Regions from separate parts of the Pseudomonas flexibilis genome, predicted to be linked through region 1. Evidence: predicted binding sites of a transcription regulator. Region 1 holds the regulator's gene; each other region holds the start of a gene.
What was found. Region 1 encodes sigma-54, which starts transcription at its own class of promoters, with help from an activator protein. Its sites were predicted from a motif close to ANTGGCATNNANNTTGCTNT; they were not measured.
Positions count from the first base shown of each region.

Region 2: a site for sigma-54 is predicted at 2,412-2,431, ahead of nirB (nitrite reductase large subunit NirB). Genes of this name have one in related genera too.
Region 3: a site for sigma-54 is predicted at 2,758-2,777, ahead of PT85_RS07870 (CmpA/NrtA family ABC transporter substrate-binding protein). Genes of this name have one in related genera too.
Region 4: a site for sigma-54 is predicted at 3,246-3,265, ahead of flgB (flagellar basal body rod protein FlgB). Genes of this name have one in related genera too.

Region 1 is NZ_JTAK01000003.1:220,181-224,910, reverse strand. It holds gene PT85_RS09075 (HPr family phosphocarrier protein) at 1-219, opposite strand, end outside; gene rapZ (RNase adapter RapZ) at 244-1,101, opposite strand; gene ptsN (PTS IIA-like nitrogen regulatory protein PtsN) at 1,103-1,567, opposite strand; gene hpf (ribosome hibernation-promoting factor, HPF/YfiA family) at 1,578-1,886, opposite strand; gene PT85_RS09055 (RNA polymerase factor sigma-54) at 2,018-3,511, opposite strand; gene lptB (LPS export ABC transporter ATP-binding protein) at 3,633-4,358, opposite strand; gene lptA (lipopolysaccharide transport periplasmic protein LptA) at 4,358-4,730, opposite strand, start outside.
Region 2 is NZ_JTAK01000002.1:718,309-723,038, reverse strand. It holds gene PT85_RS07170 (copper resistance system multicopper oxidase) at 1-719, shown strand, start outside; gene PT85_RS07165 (copper resistance protein B) at 731-1,603, shown strand; gene PT85_RS07160 (hypothetical protein) at 1,779-2,243, shown strand; gene nirB (nitrite reductase large subunit NirB) at 2,609-4,730, shown strand, end outside.
Region 3 is NZ_JTAK01000002.1:887,207-891,936, reverse strand. It holds gene PT85_RS07890 (methyl-accepting chemotaxis protein) at 1-11, shown strand, start outside; gene PT85_RS07885 (YgdI/YgdR family lipoprotein) at 102-311, shown strand; gene PT85_RS07880 (ANTAR domain-containing response regulator) at 494-1,072, shown strand; gene alaC (alanine transaminase) at 1,182-2,414, shown strand; gene PT85_RS07870 (CmpA/NrtA family ABC transporter substrate-binding protein) at 2,914-4,158, shown strand; gene ntrB (nitrate ABC transporter permease) at 4,239-4,730, shown strand, end outside.
Region 4 is NZ_JTAK01000004.1:549,585-554,314, forward strand. It holds gene PT85_RS11645 (flagellar basal body rod protein FlgF) at 1-531, opposite strand, end outside; gene flgE (flagellar hook protein FlgE) at 544-1,749, opposite strand; gene PT85_RS11655 (flagellar hook capping FlgD N-terminal domain-containing protein) at 1,775-2,422, opposite strand; gene flgC (flagellar basal body rod protein FlgC) at 2,422-2,850, opposite strand; gene flgB (flagellar basal body rod protein FlgB) at 2,853-3,212, opposite strand; gene flgA (flagellar basal body P-ring formation chaperone FlgA) at 3,404-4,087, shown strand; gene cysQ (3'(2'),5'-bisphosphate nucleotidase CysQ) at 4,122-4,730, opposite strand, start outside.

The DNA.
Region 1 (4,730 bases):
CTGCTGATCCTGTTCGCCTTCGGCGTGCAAATGCAGCGGAGTGCCCTGGCCGGCGGCCAGCATCATCACCGACATGATGCTCTTGCCATCCACCAGGGCATCTGCCGTGTGGCCGACGCGTACTCGGCAGGGAAAACGCCCGGCAGTGGCGACGAACTTGGCTGCCGCGCGGGCATGCAGGCCAAGCTTGTTGACGATCAGGACTTCGCAGGCAGGCATGGGGCTTTCGGATTCCTAGGGCTTCTAGCGCAGGTCGCGATGACGGACCTGGACATTCTTCAGTTGGGCCTTCAGGGCCGCTCCCAGGCGCTCGGCCAAGTACACCGAGCGGTGCTGGCCGCCGGTGCAGCCGACCGCGATGGTGACATACGATCGGTTGCTGGCGGCGAAGCGCGGCAGCCACTTGTGCAGATAGACCGCGAGGTCCTGATACATCTCCTCGACCTCCGGCTGGGCGGCCAGGTAGTCGATAACCGGTTGGTCGAGGCCGGTGAAATCGCGCAGCTCCGGCTTCCAGTAGGGGTTGGGCAGGCAGCGCACATCGAACACCAGGTCGGCATCCACTGGCATGCCGCGCTTGAAGCCGAAGGACTCCACCAGGAAGGCGGTGCCCGGCTCGGGCTTGTTGAGCAGGCGCAGCTTGAGGGTGTCGCGCAGCTGGTAGAGGTTCAGGTGGGTGGTGTCGATCTTCAGGTCGGCCAGGTCGCTGATCGGCCCGAGCAGCAGGCTCTCGTCCTGGATCGCCTCGGCCAGCGACCGGGTGTCATTGGTCAGCGGATGGCGGCGGCGGGTTTCCGAGAAGCGCTTGAGCAGCGTCTCCTCGTCGGCGTCCAGATACAGCACATCGCAGTGGATGTGCCGGCCACGTACTTCTTCGAGCAGTTCGGGGAAGCGCTGCAGATGGCTGGGCAGGTTGCGCGCGTCGATGGACACGGCAACCAGTGGATGCAGCAGTTCGGTATGGATCAGCGCGCGCTCGGCCAGCTCGGGCAGCAGGCCGGCGGGCAGGTTGTCGATGCAGTAGAAGCCGCTGTCCTCGAGGACATCCAGCGCGGTGCTCTTGCCCGAGCCGGAGCGGCCACTGACGATGATCAGGCGCATGTCAGTGCCCGCCCAGTTCGTCCACCACGGTCTGGTAAAGCGCCTCGTTGCTGGCGGCGCCACGCAGGCGTTCACGGATGTCGGCACGTTCCAGCAGGCCGGCAATCTGGCGCAGCAGTTCAAGGTGCTCGTCGGTGGCGGCGGGCGGCACCACCAGCACGAATAGCAGATCGACCGGGACACCGTCGATGGAGTCGAAGTCGACCGGGGCGTCCAGGCGCAGGACGGCGCTGATCGGCGCGTTGCAGTTCGGCAGGCGGCAGTGCGGAATGGCGATGCCGTTGCCGAACCCCGTGGAGCCCAGGCGCTCGCGCGCGATCAGCGCTTCGAACAGCTCGCCGGCATCCAGCCCGGGCTGCTCGCGCGCGATCAGGTTGGCGATGAATTCGAGGACACGTTTCTTGCTGCCGCCCGGTGCGTTCACCTGGGAACGCCCGGGGGTCAGGATGCTTTCGAGTCGGATCATGGAGTCGGAGTCAGCGGACGGTGGCGCCCTGCTCCCGGTCGAGGCGCTTTTCCTTGGCCTTGATCAGTTGGCGGTCGAGCTTGTCGACCAGCAGGTCGATGGCCGCATACATGTCGGTGTGCTCCGCGTTGGCAACGACTTCGCCACCGGCGATATGCAGGGTGGCTTCGATCTTCTGCTGCAGTTTTTCCACCTGCATGATCACCTGAACATTGGTGATGCGGTCGAAGTGGCGCTCCAGCCGGGAGAACTTCTCCTCGACATAGCCGCGCATGGCCTCAGTCACATCCAGCTGGTCACCACTGATGTTGACTTGCATACCTGTTCTCCTTCTTGCCGTAGGGAGAGGACCGACCTCTGGTCGACCCTCCGAATCACTTTGACGCGCCAAGGGGTTCTGGGCATTGACCCTAATCATTCCGGCGCCGTTAAACAAGCCCACTGAACGTTTTACATCAGGCGCTTACGCTCGCTCGACGGCGCGATGCCCAGGGATTCCCGGTACTTGGCCACTGTGCGGCGTGCCACCTGGATGCCCTGTTCTTCCAGCAGGCTGGCGATCTTGCTATCGCTCAGCGGTTTCTTGGCGTTTTCCGCCGCCACCAGTTTCTTGATGATCGCCCGGATGGCGGTGGACGAGCACTCGCCGCCTTCGGACGTGCTGACATGGCTGGAAAAGAAATACTTCAGTTCGAAGATGCCGCGCGGGGTGTGCATGTACTTCTGGGTGGTCACCCGCGAGATGGTCGATTCATGCATGCCCACCGCCTCGGCGATGTCGTGCAGCACCAGCGGCTTCATGGCTTCCTCGCCGTACTCGAGGAAGCCGCGCTGGTGCTCGACGATCTGGCTGGCCACCTTCATCAGCGTCTCGTTGCGACTCTGCAGGCTCTTGATGAACCAGCGCGCCTCCTGCAGCTGGTTGCGCATGAAGGTGTTGTCGGCGCTGGAATCGGCGCGGCGCACGAAGCCGGCGTGCTGGGGGTTCACGCGCAGGCGCGGCACCGCCTCCTGGTTGAGCTCCACCAGCCAGCGGCCGTTGTGCTTGCGCACGATGACGTCGGGCACGATGTATTCGGGTTCGCTGGACTCGATCTGCGAGCCGGGGCGGGGGTTGAGGCGCTGGATCAGTTCCACCACCTGGCGCAGCTCGTCTTCCTTGAGCTTGAGGCGGCGCATCAGCTGGCTGTAGTCGCGGCCGCCGAGCAGGTCGAGGTAATCGCCGACCAGGCGCTGCGCCTCGCTGCGCCAGGGGGTGTCTTCCGGCAGCTGGCACAGCTGCAGCAGCAGGCACTCGCGCAGGTCGCGGGCGCCGATGCCCACGGGTTCGAAATGCTGCACGCGGCGCAGCACGGCTTCGATCTCGTCCAGCTCGATGTCCAGTTCCGGATCGAAGGATTCGAGGATCTCCTCGAGGGATTCTTCCAGGTAGCCCTGGTCATTGATGCAGTCGATCAGGGTCGCCGCGATCAATCGGTCGGTGTCCGACATGGGCGCCAGGTTGAGCTGCCAGAGCAGATGGCTCTGCAGGCTCTCGCCACCGCTGGTACGGGCGGTGAAGTCCCATTCGTCATCGTCGTTGCTGGGCAGGCTGCTGGCGCTGGTCTGGTAGACATCTTCCCAGGCGGTGTCCACCGGCAGCTCGCTGGGGATGCGTTCGCTCCAGTCGTTGACCTCCTCGAGGTTCTCGACGCTGCTCTGGGTCTCCTGGTAGGTGTTTTCCGGAGGGGGGCTGCCGGCGGCGTCGTCACCGTCGGCGAGCGGATCGCTGTTGTCGAAGTCCTCGCCTTCCTCCTGCCGTTCCAGCATGGGATTGGATTCGAGGGCTTCCTGGATTTCCTGCTGCAGGTCCAGGGTGGAAAGTTGCAGTAAGCGAATGGCCTGTTGCAGCTGCGGGGTCATCGTCAGCTGCTGGCCCATCTTGAGAACGAGCGATGGTTTCATGGCAGACCTTGTGTTCCGGCGGGTGTTCGCCTGTCCCTGCGGCGCGCCGGGGCGCCGACCGCAAGCAATTTATATGCCCGGCGACGAATTGTATATCCCGTTGGTGTGTCCGCCAGTCGCTCTACAGGCGGAATTCGTGCCCCAGGTAGACTTCCTTGACCAGCTGGTTGGCCAGGATGGCCTCGGCGTTGCCCTCGGCGATCAGGCGGCCTTCGCTGACGATGTAGGCGGTCTCGCAGATGTCCAGGGTCTCGCGCACGTTGTGGTCGGTGATCAGTACACCGATGCCTTTGGATTTCAGGTGCTGGATGATCTGTTTGATGTCGCCCACCGAGATGGGGTCGACGCCGGCGAAGGGTTCGTCGAGCAGGATGAACTTGGGTGCGCTGGCCAGCGCGCGGGCGATCTCCACCCGGCGCCGTTCGCCACCGGACAGGCTCATGCCGAGGCTGTCGCGGATATGGGTGATGTGGAATTCCTCGAGCAGCCCTTCCAGGGTTGCCCGACGGCCTTCGGCGTCGAGGTCCTTGCGGGTTTCCAGGATCGCCATGATGTTGTTGGTGACGGTGAGCTTGCGGAAGATCGAGGCTTCCTGGGGCAGGTAGCCGATGCCGGCGCGCGCGCGACCGTGCATGGGCTGGTGACTGACGTCCAGGTCGTCAATCAGCACCTGGCCGTGATCGGCGCGCACCAGGCCGACGACCATGTAGAAGGTGGTGGTCTTGCCGGCCCCGTTGGGGCCGAGCAGGCCGACGATCTGGCCGCTGTCGATGCGCAGACTGACGTCGCGGACCACCTGGCGCTTCTTGTAGCTCTTGGCCAGGTGACGGGCAATGAGGGTGGCCATTATTCGCTGGACTCCGCGGGCTTCTTGCGTGGCTGGATCACCATGTCGATGCGTGGCCGGGGCGTGGTGACGTTGCCGTCCTGGGCACGGCCGGCGTTGACCACCTGGGTGCGGGTGTCATAGACGATGCGTTCGCCTTCGAAGGTATTGCCGTCGCGCACCACCTTGGCCTGGTCGGTGAGCACGATGCGCTCGTTGCTGGCGAAGTACTCGATGGTGCGTCCGTAGGCATGCACCAGCGATTCGCCGACTTCCGGCTGCTGCTCGTAGTAGGCGGGGCGCCCCTGGGCGGTGAAGGTGTCGATCTCGCCGCGGGCGTTGCGGGTGACGGTCACGGTGTTGCCGGTGATCTTCAGAGTGCCCTGGGTGATC
Region 2 (4,730 bases), on a different contig from region 1:
CGCTGGCGGTGCGCGACGGCCTGCGCGCGCCGGTGCCGGCCGTGGACCCGCGCCCGGTGCTGAGCATGGCGGACATGGGCCACGGCGAGCATGGGGCGCACGGTCAGGCGGCCGGTATGGATCACGGTTCCCACGGTTCGATGGCGGATATGGATCACAGCGCTCACGGCGCCATGGCGGGCCTAGATCAGGGCACGGTGACGCACCCGGCCAGCGAGGCGGGCAACCCGTTGCTCGACATGCAGACCATGATGCCGGTGGCCAAGCTGGACGATCCGGGCATCGGCCTGCGCGACAACGGGCGCCGGGTGCTGACCTACGCCGACCTGCGCAGCCGCTTCGCCGACCCCGACGGTCGCCAGCCGGGGCGCACCCTGGAGCTGCACCTGACCGGCCATATGGAGCGCTTCGCCTGGTCGTTCGACGGCGTGCCGTTCGCCGATGCCGAGCCGATCCGCCTGAAGTACGGCGAGCGCCTGCGCATGGTGCTGGTCAACGACACCATGATGCATCACCCCATCCACCTGCACGGCCTGTGGAGCGACCTGGAGGACCAACAGGGCAACTTCCTGGTGCGCAAGCACACCATCGACATGCCACCCGGTTCCCGGCGCAGCTTTCGCGTCACCGCCGACGCGCTGGGCCGCTGGGCCTTCCACTGCCACCTGTTGATGCACATGGACCTCGGCATGTTCCGCGAATTCCGCGTGGAAGAATGAGGAAGCCGATGATGAACCTCCGCAGCACATCCCATTTCGCTTCGCTGACCGTCGGCCTGCTGCTTACCACACAGGCGCTGGCACAAGGTGCCCACGATGGCCACCATCCGCCGAGCACACCCTCACCCAGTGCCGACGAACATCGCCACCACCGTGCGCCAGCGCACGGCGCTGGCCGCACGCCGATCCCGGCGCCAACCGCCGCCGACCGCGCCGCCGCCTTCCCCGACCTGCCGCCGCACGCCATGCACGCGGGCGGGACCAACTTCCTGCTGCTTGCCGACCAGCTGGAATGGCGAGATGCCGACGACGGCAACGCCCTGGCCTGGGACATCGACGGCTGGATCGGCGGCGACATCAACCGCCTGGCGGTGCGCTCGGAAGGCGAGCGCATCGATGGCCACACCGAGGAAGCCGAACTGCAGTTGTTGTGGAGCCACGCCATCGGCCCCTGGTGGGAAAGCGTGCTCGGCGTGCGTCAGGACTTCAAGCCGGGCTCGCCGCAGACCTGGGCGGTGGCGGGTGTCCAGGGCATGCCGTTGTACGGCCTGGAAACCGAAGTCAGCGCGTTCTTCGGCGAAGGCGGCCAGACCGGCCTGCGCCTGGCCGCCGACTACGACATCCTGCTGACCAACCGGCTGATCCTGCAGCCGGCCGTGGAGCTCAACCTGCACGGCCGCAACGACGCGGCACGCGGCGTTGGCGCGGGCTTCAGCGATGTGGAGGCCGGCCTGCGGCTGCGCTACGAGATCACCCGGCAGTTCGCCCCCTACCTGGGCGTGAGCTGGCAGCGCGCCTATGGCAACACGGCGGATTACCTGCGCCGCGCGGGAGAGGATCGCGAAGAAACCGCCGTGGTCGCCGGGGTTCGTTTCTGGTTTTGAGGCCCGCGACCGCTACCGGCCAGGGGCGTTTGGCTGCGCGCCAGGACGCAAAGTTCCGCGTTTTGTAAGGACGGCTTAAAAAGTCGGTAAAGCCGTGCAGCTCGTCGGCCGAGGGCTTGTTTCGGCACCCTCGGGCAGCGAGCATCGCCCCGTCATTTTTCTGAGGCCACATCTGATGAAGAAGCATGCCCCGATTGTTTTCCTGACCCTCGGCCTGTTCAGCGGCGCCGCCTTTGCCGGCAATAACACCGAAGCCGCCGTCGGTGGAGCGCTGGGTGGCGTGATGGGCAGCGTGGTCGGCGGACACCTTGGCGGCAGCACCGGCGCGGTGATCGGCGCCGGGGTCGGTGGTGCTGCCGGCAGTGCCGTTGGCGCCGACAAGCGCTCTCGCACCGAAGCCGCTGTCGGCGGTGGACTGGGCGCGGCCGGTGGCAATGTGCTGGGCCAGCAGGTCGGCGGTACCAATGGCGGCCTGCTGGGTGCCGCTGTGGGTGGCGCCGCCGGCGGCGCGCTGGGCAATGCCTACGGCGATGATGACCGACGCGATTACCGTGGCGACCGTCGCCATGTGCGCCACGATCACAAGCACAAACGCGGCCGGGGCCATTACAAGGAGCAGTGGCACCACAAGTACCGCTGAGTCATTCCCCTCTCCCCGGCCGGGTGAGAGGGGATAACGCCTCTGCTCCAAAACAGGGAGCGCGACGGGCGCTTCGCCCCATCAGGGATCATTCGTCGAGCCCGTCGCGCCTGCCCTCATTCGCCGCCAAACCCCTCTGCATCGGGCATTGCCGCACGTCATTCCGTCGCTGGCACGCTCCCTGCTAACTCCCAGGCAGGGTCAGCGAAGACCCCGTTATTCAGGTGATCCGGGCAACGGCGCTCGGCCAACACCACCCCACATCGAATCACCAGGCAAAGGCGCCTGGAGCTCTCAACGGCTCCAGGCGCCTTTTTGCGTTTCGGCCGGCGGAACACCGGCCGGCAAAGGCAGAGGAAGGACACATGAACATCGTCATCATCGGCAACGGCATGGTGGGTCATCACTGCGTCGCCCGTCTGGCCGAGCAGGGTGCGCTCGAGCGGTTCCAGGTGCGGGTGCTCGGCGAAGAGCGCCAGCGCGCCTACGACCGGGTGCACCTGTCCGAATACTTCGGCGGCCGGGATGCCGAGTCGCTGGCGCTGTGCGAGGCGGATTTCTACGCCCGCCACGGCGTGCAGCTGCACCTGGGCGAGGCGGTGACCGCCATCGACCGCGCCCGCAACGAAGTGGTGACCGCACAGGGCCGCTACGCCTACGACCATCTGGTGCTGGCCACCGGCTCCTACCCGTTCGTGCCGCCGATTCCCGGTGCCGAGGGCACGTCCCGGCTGGTCTACCGCACCCTGGATGATCTCGACCTCATCCGCGCCGCCGCCCAGGGCGCCCGGCGCGGCGTGGTGGTCGGCGGCGGTCTGCTCGGTCTGGAAGCGGCCAACGCACTGAAGTCGCTGGGCCTGGAGGCCCATGTGGTGGAATTCGCCCCGCGCCTGATGCCGGTGCAGCTGGACGAGCTGGGCGGCGAGGCGCTCAGGGCGCGCATCGAGGCCCTCGGCGTCGGCGTGCACCTGTCGCGCGCCACCGAAGCCATCGTCGCCGGCAGCCAGTACCGCTACCGCATGGCCTTCAAGGACGGCGACAGCCTGGAAACCGACCTGATCGTGTTCTCCGCCGGCATCCGCCCGCAGGACGCCCTGGGCCGCGCCGCCGGCCTGGAGCTCGGCCCGCGCGGCGGCGTGGCGGTGGACGATCTGTGCCGCAGCAGCGATCCGGCCATCTACGCCATCGGCGAATGCGCGGCCTGGAACGGCAGCGTGTTCGGCCTGGTGGCGCCGGGCTACAGCATGGCGCGCACCGTGGCCGACCAGTTGGCCGGGCGCGAGGCCACGCCGTTCACCGGCGCCGACCTGTCCACCAAGCTCAAGCTGCTCGGCGTGGACGTCGGCTCCATCGGCGATGCCCATGCCGCCACGCCGGGTGCGCGCAGCTACCGCTTCATCGACGAAGCCACGGCCAGCTACCGGCGCCTGGTGGTGTCCGCCGATGGCAAGCGCGTGCTGGGTGCCGTGCTGGTCGGCGACAACAGCTACTACGACACCCTGCTGCAGTACGCGCAGAACGGCATCAAGCTGCCGGCCGACCCGTCCAGCCTGATCCTGCCGGTCTCGGATGGCGTGCCGGCGCTGGGTGCCGATGCCCTGCCCGACACCGCCACCCTCTGTTCCTGCCACAACGTCACCAAGGGCGCGGTGTGCTGCCAGGTGGATGCCGGCGTCACCGACCTGGGCGAGCTCAAAAGCGCCACCAAGGCAGCCACCGGCTGCGGCGGCTGCGCCAGCCTGCTCAAGCAGGTGTTCGAGCATGAGCTGACCGCCCGCGGCGTGGCGGTGGACAAGAGCCTGTGCGAACACTTCGCCCACACCCGCCAGGCGCTGTACGACATCGTCCGCGTCGAAGGCATCGAGCGCTTCGAGGATCTGCTGGCCCGCCACGGCAAGGGCGAGCTGGGCTGCGACATCTGCAAGCCGGCGGTGGGTTCGATCCTCGCCTCCTGCTGGAACCGCCCGATCCAGGATCCGGCACTGGTGCCGCTGCAGGACACCAACGACACCTTCATGGCCAACATGCAGAAGAACGGCACCTACTCGGTGGTGCCGCGCGTGCCCGGCGGCGAGATTACCCCCGAGGGGCTGATCGCCATCGGCCAGGTGGCGAAGAAGTACGACCTCTACACCAAGATCACCGGCGGCCAGCGCATCGACCTGTTCGGCGCGCAACTGCACCAGTTGCCGGACATCTGGGCCGAGCTGATAGACGCCGGCTTCGAGACCGGCCACGCCTACGGCAAGTCGCTGCGCACGGTGAAGTCCTGCGTGGGCAGCACCTGGTGCCGCTACGGCGTGCAGGACAGCGTCGGCATGGCCCTGATCCTGGAGAACCGCTACAAGGGCCTGCGCGCGCCGCACAAGATCAAGTTCGGCGTCTCCGGCTGCACCCGCGAATGCGCCGAGGCGCAGAGCAAGGACATCGGCGTGATCGCCACCGAGAAGGGCTGGAACCTGTACATCTGCGGCAACGGCGGCATGC
Region 3 (4,730 bases), on a different contig from region 1:
TCCACGTCTGAGCGGGTTCGGACGAACGTGGGGAGCATCCGCCCTGCCGGCTGGTCACAGCCCTGTACGCCCGTTCGGGTGAAACGGTAGGAGGCTCCTCAATGAAGCACTGGATCATTGCTGCGTGCTGCGCGCTGGGGCTGGCGGGTTGCGCCAGCGATTACATCATCGCCACGACCGACGGCCAGATGCTGGCCAGTCAGGACAAGCCCGAGCTCGACAAGAAGACCGGCCTGATCGAATACGAGGACAGCGAGGGGCGCACCCGGCAGATTCCCAAGTCCCAGGTGCGGCAGATCATCGAGCGCTGATCCAGGGCCAGGCGCCCTGGCATGGCAGTTGCTCCGGCATCGGCATACCTATAACGGCGCAACCGCGCCCTGCCGTGCCCCGTGCGCCGCCGTTCCACAATGAGGCATGACCGCCTTGCCGTGCGCCCTTGTTGTGCGCAGGCGCGGAGTGGTTCGGCGGAGCACATCGTGGAGAGACTGCCATGCTGCGCATCCTGCTGATCAACGATACCGCTCGCCATGTGGGGCGTCTCCGACAGGCCCTGAGCGAGGCCGGCTTCGAGGTGACGGCCGAATCCGGCCCGACCATCGACCTGCCCGCCCGCGTGGAGGCGCTCAAGCCGGACGTTATCCTCATCGACAGCGAATCGCCTGGTCGTGACGTGCTTGAACAGGTGGTCATGGTGTCGCGCGCCCAGCCACGCCCGATCGTGATGTTCACCGACGAGCAGGACCCACAGGTGATGCGCCAGGCGATTCGCTCGGGGGTCAGCGCCTATATCGTCGAAGGCATCCAGGCCCAGCGCCTGAAACCCATTCTCGACGTGGCCATGGCCCGCTTCGACAGCGAACAGACCCTGCGCAGCGAGTTGCAGGTGCGCGAAGCGCAGCTCAACGAGCGCAAGCGCATCGAGCAGGCCAAGGGCCTGCTCATGAAGATCCGCCACTGCGATGAGGAAGAGGCCTATACCCTGATGCGCCGCCAGGCCATGGACCGGCAGCAGAAGCTCATCCAGGTGGCCGAGCAGATCATCGCCATGCAGTCGCTGATGCGCGGCTGAAGCGGGCTATTGCCGCCCGTCTCGCTTTGGGCGTATCGTCGCTGGCGGTCGCACAGGCGACCAGCGTCGCTCGGACGGTTCCGGGCGCTTACGTCACATCGAGGAAATCATGGCCGAACACGGCAAGCGCCGCTTTGCGCGCATCGATCGTCTGCCCCCCTACGTTTTCAACATCACCGCCGAACTGAAGATGGCCGCCCGCCGCCGTGGCGAGGACATCATCGACTTCAGCATGGGCAATCCGGACGGCGCCACCCCGCCGCATATCGTCGAGAAACTGGTGCAGGTCGCCCAGCGCGAAGACACCCACGGCTACTCCACTTCGCGCGGCATTCCGCGCCTGCGCCGCGCCATCTCGCGCTGGTACCAGGACCGCTATGCCGTCGAGATCGACCCGGAAAGCGAAGCCATCGTCACCATCGGCTCCAAGGAAGGCCTGGCGCACCTGATGCTGGCCACCCTGGATCAGGGCGACACCGTGCTGGTGCCTAATCCCAGCTACCCGATCCACATCTACGGCGCGGTGATCGCCGGCGCCCAGGTACGTTCGGTGCCGCTGATTCCCGGCATGGACTTCTTCGCCGAGCTGGAACGGGCGATCCGCGAGTCGATCCCCAAGCCGAAGATGATCATCATCGGTTTCCCCTCCAACCCTACCGCCCAGTGCGTGGAGCTGGACTTCTTCGAGCGCGTGGTGGCCCTGGCCAAGCAGTACGACATCCTGGTGGTGCACGACCTGGCCTACGCGGACATCGTCTACGACGGCTGGAAGGCGCCGTCGATCATGCAGGTGCCGGGGGCCAAGGACGTGGCGGTGGAATTCTTCACCCTGTCCAAGAGCTACAACATGGCCGGCTGGCGTATCGGCTTCATGGTCGGCAACCCGGAACTGGTCGCCGCACTGGCGCGCATCAAGAGCTACCACGACTACGGCACCTTCACCCCGCTGCAGGTGGCGGCCATCGCGGCCCTGGAAGGCGACCAGCAGTGCGTGCGCGACATCGCCGAGCAGTACCGCCAGCGCCGCAACCTGATGGTCAAGGGTTTGCACGAGGCCGGCTGGATGGTCGAGAACCCCAAGGCCTCCATGTACATCTGGGCGAAGATCCCCGAGCCCTATGCACACCTGGGCTCGCTGGAGTTCGCCAAGAAGCTGCTGGCCGACGCCAAGGTGTCGGTGTCGCCGGGCATCGGCTTCGGCGAGTACGGTGACGATCATGTGCGCTTCGCGCTGATTGAAAACCAGGACCGCATCCGCCAGGCCATCCGTGGCATCAAGGCGATGTTCCGCGCCGACGGCCTGGTCACCCCGCCGGCCAAGGCGCGCAAGACCGAGGCCTGACCTTCAGGGGCCGGCGCAACGCCGGCCCCTCGGGCGGTCGGCGATTTTCCCGGCCGCCAATGCGGTGTGCATTGCGGCCATGCTCGGCGGCCAACGCGTTGCGTTGACCACACTACGGTCTGCGAATCCGCCGCGCCTTCCGCTAGGGCGGCGGCGCTTTCCCGGCCGCCGATGCGGCATACACCCAGGCGTCGACCAGACTGCGCGGATGTCGCCCTACTACCGCGCAGCGTGCGCCGCCCTGGCGCATTGCTCCTTCTCCCCTCACAACGACAGGGCACTCCTGACTACCGCTCCGGGCCACATGTCATTGTTTTCAAAAGACTTTAATCGCCATTAGTCACTTGGCAAGGCCTTTGCTTCGTTCATGGTGAACTCTCGCAGCACGCCAATGGCGGCGGGCCGCGGATCGCGGACAACGGCGTCCGCCGGGTTGCCTTCCCCTCGCAGGGAACCCGGCGCGTACGCCGTTTTTTATTGCCCTAAAAAGGAAGTCTTCATGAATGAACGTGATTCGACCCGTCGCACCTTCCTCAAGCAGTCCATCGCCGTGGCCGGCCTGAGCCTGGCCGCGCCAGCCTTCCTGCGCAGCGCGGCCTGGGCGGCCGGCTCGGATGCGCCGGAAAAGACCGACCTGCGCATCGGCTTCATTCCGCTCACCGACTGCGCCTCGGTGGTGGTGGCCGCCACCCAGGGCTTCGGCAGCAAGTACGGGCTGAACATCACCCCCAGCAAGGAAGCCTCCTGGGCCGGCGTGCGCGACAAGCTGAACACCGGCGAGCTGGATGCCGCTCACGTGCTGTACGGCATGATGTACGGCGCCCAGCTCGGACTGGCCGGCCCGCAGCGCGACATGGCGGTGCTCATGGGCCTCAACCAGAACGGCCAGGGCATCACCCTTTCCAGGCAGTTGCGCGAGGCCGGCGTGACCACTGGCGAACAGCTCGCCGCCCACGTGAAGCAGTCCGCCAACCCGCTGACCTTCGCGCAGACCTTCCCCACCGGCACCCATGCCATGTGGCTCTACTACTGGCTGGGCGCGCACGGCATCAACCCGATGAGCGACGTGAAGACCATCGTCGTGCCGCCGCCGCAGATGGTGGCCAACATGCGCGTCGGCAACATGGATGGCTTCTGCGTCGGCGAGCCCTGGGGCGCCCGGGCCATCTTCGACAAGGTGGGCTTCACCGTGGCCACCAGCCAGCAGATCTGGCCGGACCACCCGGAGAAGGTGCTGGGTACCACTCGCGCCTTCGTCGAGCAGTACCCCAATACCGCCCGCGCGCTGGTCATGGCGCTGCTGGAAGCCGGCCGCTTCATCGACGCCAACGAGGAAAACCGCCGCAGCACCGCCCGGCTGATCGCCGGCAAGGCCTATGTGAATGCCCCGGTGCAGGTGATCGAGCAACGCTTCCTCGGCAACTACGAGGATGGCCTGGGCAACAGCTGGCAGGACCCGCACAGCATGCAGTTCTGCCGCGACGGCAGCGTGAATTTCCCCTACCTCTCCGACGGCATGTGGTTCCTGACCCAGTTCCGCCGCTGGGGACTGCTGACCGAAGACCCGGACTACGCCGCCGTCGCCGCGGCTGTCAACCAGACCCGCCTCTTCAGCGAGGCCGCCGGCGCCCTGGGCCTGGCCGTGCCGGCCAGTCCGCTGCGCAGCAGCACGCTGATTGACGGCACCGTCTGGAACGGCAGTGACCCGGCCGGCTACGCCCGCTCCTTCGCCATCAAGGCCTGACCGAGGAGGTTCCCATGTCCATTCCCCTGAGCCCACCGCCGGTGGCCCACCGCGAAACCCACCCACTGCGCCGTCTGGCCATGGCCGCCTGGCTGCGCCAGAGCCTGCAGCAGGTGCTGCCGCCGCTGCTCGGTATCCTGCTGTTCCTCTTCCTCTGGGCGCTGCTGGCAGCGCGCAGCGAAGGACTGCCGGGCCCGCTGGTCACCGGGCAGGCGGCGCTGGAGCTGTTCGCCGATCCCTTCTACGACAACGGGCCCAACGACATGGGCATCGGCTGGAACATCCTGCACTCGCTGGGACGGGTCGGCGCCGGCTTCGGTCTGGCGGCGCTGGTCGGCATTCCGCTGGGTTTCGCCATCGGCCGCTTCGCCTTCCTGGCGCGCATGCTGGCGCCCATCATCAGCCTGCTGCGCCCGGTGTCGCCGCTGGTCTGGCTGCCGATCGGCCTGCTGGTGTTCGAGGCCGCCGGACCGGCGTCGATCTGGGTGATCTTCATCAGCGCCATCTGGCCGATCATCCTCAACACCGCCGCCGGCGTGGCCAGCGTGCCGCAGGACTACCTGAACGTCGCC
Region 4 (4,730 bases), on a different contig from region 1:
CATCAGCAGGCCCTCGGGGGTCTTCACCAGGTCGACGCCCTGGCTGTCGACGCGCTTGAGGCGTCCGACCTCGACCATCAGGAAGTCGCCGCGCGGCAGCACGGAAACGGTGCCATCGCTGCCGATGTGCAGCTGGTCGTATTCGGGCAGCACCAACGGGCCACCCTCACCGAGCAGCACGCGGCCGCCAACGGTGAGCTGCATGTCGGCATCCACCTGCAGACTGCCCTGGCGGGTGTAGGCCTCGCCGGCACCGTGCTGCACCGCCAGCAGGCCCTGGCCCTGGATGGCCACGTCCAGTGCCCGGCCGGTGAAGTTCAGCGGGCCGGGGCTCAGGTCGACGCCGTTGTTCTCGACCCTGGCCATATGGCGGCTGTCGTAACCGTAGCCTTCCACCTGCACGGCGGCGGCGCGCTCCATGTCGGCGCGAAAGCCGGCGGTGTTGACGTTGGCCAGGTTGTTGGCGTGGATCTGCAGCGCCTGCATGCTGCGGTTGGCCGCAGTCATCGCCGTGTATCCGAGACGATCCATGGGTCAGCCGCCTTACATCGCGCTGAACAGGATCTGGTCGAGATCCTTCTGGGTGGAAATGACCTTGGTGTTGGCCTGGTAGTTGCGCTGGCCCTGCATCAGGCTCACCAGCTCCTCGGTCAGGTCGACGTTGGAGTTTTCCAGGGTGCCGGCGTTGACCGTACCGAACTGGGCCACGCCGGGCGCGCCGGTCAGGGCGCTACCGGACTCGGTGGTGGCGGTCCAGGCGGTGCCACTGACGTTCTTCAGCCCTTCCGGGTTGATGAAGCTGGCCAGCACCACCTGGCCCTGCAGCTGGCTCTGGCCGTTGCTGTAGTTGACGAACACATTGCCCTTGCTGTCGATGCCGATGCCGGTCTGCTCGCCGGAGGTGTAGCCATTGGCCAGGTTGGTGGACACGCCGAAGTTGGTGCCGTACTGGGTGGTGCCGGTGTAGTCGATGGCGATGGTCTGAGCACTCGCGCCCGGCAGCACCGCCCCCGGAACGACGACGCTGGCGCCGGTCGCGCCGTTCAACATGCCATTCGTATCGAACGACAGGGCTTGCGTGCCTGCAGCCGCGCCGTCGACGTAGTAGTAGGCATCCCAGCCATTCGCACCATCGGTGACGAAGTACTGGGTCAGGGTGTGCTCCTTGCCCAGCGAGTCGTAGACCTTGGTGGTGTAAGTGGAGTTGTAGCTGTTGACGTTCGTCGGATCGAAGGGGATGGGCACACCAGCACCATCCACCGGCTGTTTCATGTTGGCATCCAGGTTCGCCACGAACTCCAGGCCAGTGGTTGCGCTGGCTGGCAAGGTTGCGGCCTTGATACGCAGGTCGCCCAGGCTACCGGTCATCAGGTTGCCGTCGGCGTCAGTCGGATAGCCCTGCAGCTTCTGGCCGGCCTTGTTGACGATATAGTTGGCCGAGTCGGTGCCGAACACCCCGGCGCGGGTGTACTGGGTCTCGCCGTTGGTGCCCTTGACGATAAAGAAGCCGCCGCCGGAGATGGCCAGGTCCAGGGTGCGGCTGGTGGAGATCAGCGCGCCGCCCAGGCTGATGCTCTGGGTGTTGCCCAGCACTTCCACACCCATGGCCTGGGTGTCGGCGTACACGCTGCCGAACTCGGTGCGCGAGGACTTGAAGCCGGTGGTGCTGGAGTTGGCGATGTTGTTGCTGACGGTGTTCAGCTGTTCGGAGACGGCGTTCAGGCCGGTCAGGGCGATGTTGAAGCTCATGGTCTTCCCTCGATGATCAACAGGCTCAGCCGCGCTGGCCGAACTGGACGATTTGGTAGAACGGCACGCTGCCTATGCCGGCAATGTTCAGCACCGGGCCGCTGTCGCTGACGCGCACGTCGCTGACCTTGCCGGCCACCTGCAGGCGGGGCTCCTCACCGGTGGCGGTCTCGATGCGCACCTTGTAGGTGCCGGGCTTGAGGCCCAGGGCGGCGGGATCCAGCGCCACGTCGACGCGACCGGCATCCTGGCGACCCAGAGCTACCGAGGTCTCCACGCCGTTGGCGTCGGTCAGCCAGAGCACGGTATTGGTGGACGTGTGCTGCAGGTCGAACTGGGCGTCGACCTTGCCATCCAGCTCCAGGCTGTCGGTGTGCACGGTAACGTTCTGGCCGACCAGGCTGGCGGCGGTGAGCATCTGCAGGTTGTCGGCCAGCACCAGGCTACTCTGCTGCAGCTTGGTCATGTTCTCCAGGCTCTGCACCTGGGAGATGGTCGCGTACTGCTCGACGAACTGGGTGCTGTCCATCGGGTTGGTGGGATCCTGGTTCTGGATCTGCGCCACCATCAGCGTGATGAACTGATTGCTCAGTTGGCCGGCCTCGCTGACGCTGATGGTGTCATCCGGCAGCGCATACGGGTTCGAGTTATTGGTTACGCCACTGACACTCATCAGATTTCTCCCAGGCGCAGCAGGCTCTGCTGCATGCTTTTCAGGCGATTCAACACTTCGACGTTGGTTTCGAAGCTGCGGGTGGCCGACATCATGTCGGTCATTTCCTCGATCTGGTTGAGCGCCGGATAGAACACGTAACCATCGGCACCCGCCAGCGGATTGCCCGGTTCGTAGCGCTTGATGGGCTCGCGGCCGGTGGTCACCACGTCCAGCACCTGCACATGGGCGCCGCCCATGCCGACGCCGCGGGTCAGCTGATCGTTGTTGTAGATCGCGGCGAATACCGGACGCCGGGCGGCATAGACATCCTCGGGCGAGGCTGCAGCGGAGTCGATGTTGGCCAGGTTGCTGGCCACGGTATTCAGGCGCACGGTCTGTGCGTTCATGGCCGAACCGGCGATGCGGTAGATGGATTCAAATGCCATGATCAACGTCCCTCGATGGCTTGCTTGAGGCCGCTGAACTTCTGCGTCAGGAAGGTCAGGCTGGTCTGGAAGTCCATGGAGTTGCGCGAGAATTCGGCCTGCTCGACGCTCAGCTCCACCGTGTTGCCGTCCAGGGAGGCCTGGTAGGGCACGCGATACTTGAGGGGCGAATCGATTGTCAGGGCGCTGAATTCTTCACCGGCGTCCAGGCGGCGCATGGCACTGGCGAAATCGATATCGCGAGCCTGGAAACCAGGCGTATCCACGTTGGCCAGGTTGGCGGCGAGAATCTCGCTGCGCTGCATGCGCACCTGCAAGGCATGGGCATGCACACCGACCACGTCATCAATCCGTATACTCATGGGCAACCCCAAAAAACTGTCACTCCGCACGGAGTAGCAGCTTTTATGCCACTTAGCCATTACTGCATAGGTCTTTGATTTTGAAGGGTTTTTACGAAGTCAACGGAACAGCGAGAGGCGAATCGGCAGATGCCGCGACAGTAAAACGCCAGAGGGGAGGAAAGGCTTTTTCCGCCTGTGCCGGACTGCTGATGGCGCTCCAGGCGGGTACCGCGCAGGCCGCCACGGCCAGTTCACAAATCGATCAGGCCCTGCGCCAGCACCTGCAACCCCTGATGGAGCGCGAGGCCCGGCAACTTGGCTGGCAGCAACCTCGCCTGAGCCTGGACATGAGCCTGCCGGCCCCGGTCGAGCGACTGCCGGCCTGCTCGCGGGAGCTGCAGGTGCAGAACCTATCCGGGCGCCAGGAGCTGCTCGCCCGGCAGCGCTTCCGCCTGAGCTGCCCACAGCCGCAATGGAGCCAGGATGTCACCGCACAGGCCAACGTCAGCGTGCTGCTGCTGGTGGCAAGGCACATCCTGGACCGCGACCAGGCATTCTCCGCCGAGGATGTGAAGATCGAGCGCCAGCAGGTGGCCCGCCATGACCGCGGCTTCTTCAGCAAGGTCGAGCAGGTGACGGGAAAGACCGCCAAGCGTCGCATTCGCGCCGGCCAGATGCTCACCGCCGACCTGCTGGACGCGCCCCTGTGGGTGCGCCGCGGCCAGTCGGTGACCATCGTCGCTCGCCACGACGGCATTGAGGCCAGCACCCTGGGCGAAGCGCTGGCCAACGGCCGCGAAGGCGAGATCGTCCGGGTACGCAACCGCAGCAGCGAGAAGATCATCGACGCCCAAGTGATCGGTGATGGGGTGGTGACCAGCACCTGGCGGTGAGGGCGCAACCCCGTGTCCGCCACCCATCAAGCGGCTAGCCTTTGCGCACCTGCTCCAGCAGCGCCTCACGCCAGCTCGCCTCGGCCGGCAGCGCCAGGAAATGCGGATTGAGGAACGCTTCGCGTGCCGGATAACGCAGCGGCTCGCCGCGCACATCCAGCACCGCGCCGCCGGCGCCTTCCAGCACGCCCTGGGCAGCGGCGGTGTCCCACTGCGAGGTGGGCGCCAGGCGCGGGTAGCAGTCGGCAGCACCCTCGGCGAGCAGGCAGAACTTCAGCGAACTGCCGACACTCGCCAATTCCAGCGTGCCGAAGTGCTGGCCGAGGGTGCCGAGCAAACGCTCCTGCTCCGGACTGGAATGCCGCCGGCTGGCCACCACGGTGAACCCCTCGACCGGCGCATGTCGCACCCGAATCGCCTCGACCTGGCCGTTGCGCTGACGCCAGGCACCCAGGCCGGCGCCGCCGTAATAGCAGCGACCGTCCGCCGGCACGCCAACCACGCCGAACAGCACCTGCCCCCGCTCCACCAGCGCCACGTTGACGGTGAACTCGGTGCTGCCGGCAATGAATTCCTTGGTGCCATCCAGCGGGTCCACCAGCCACCAGCGATCCCAGCCGGCGCGCTCGGCCAGCGGAATCGC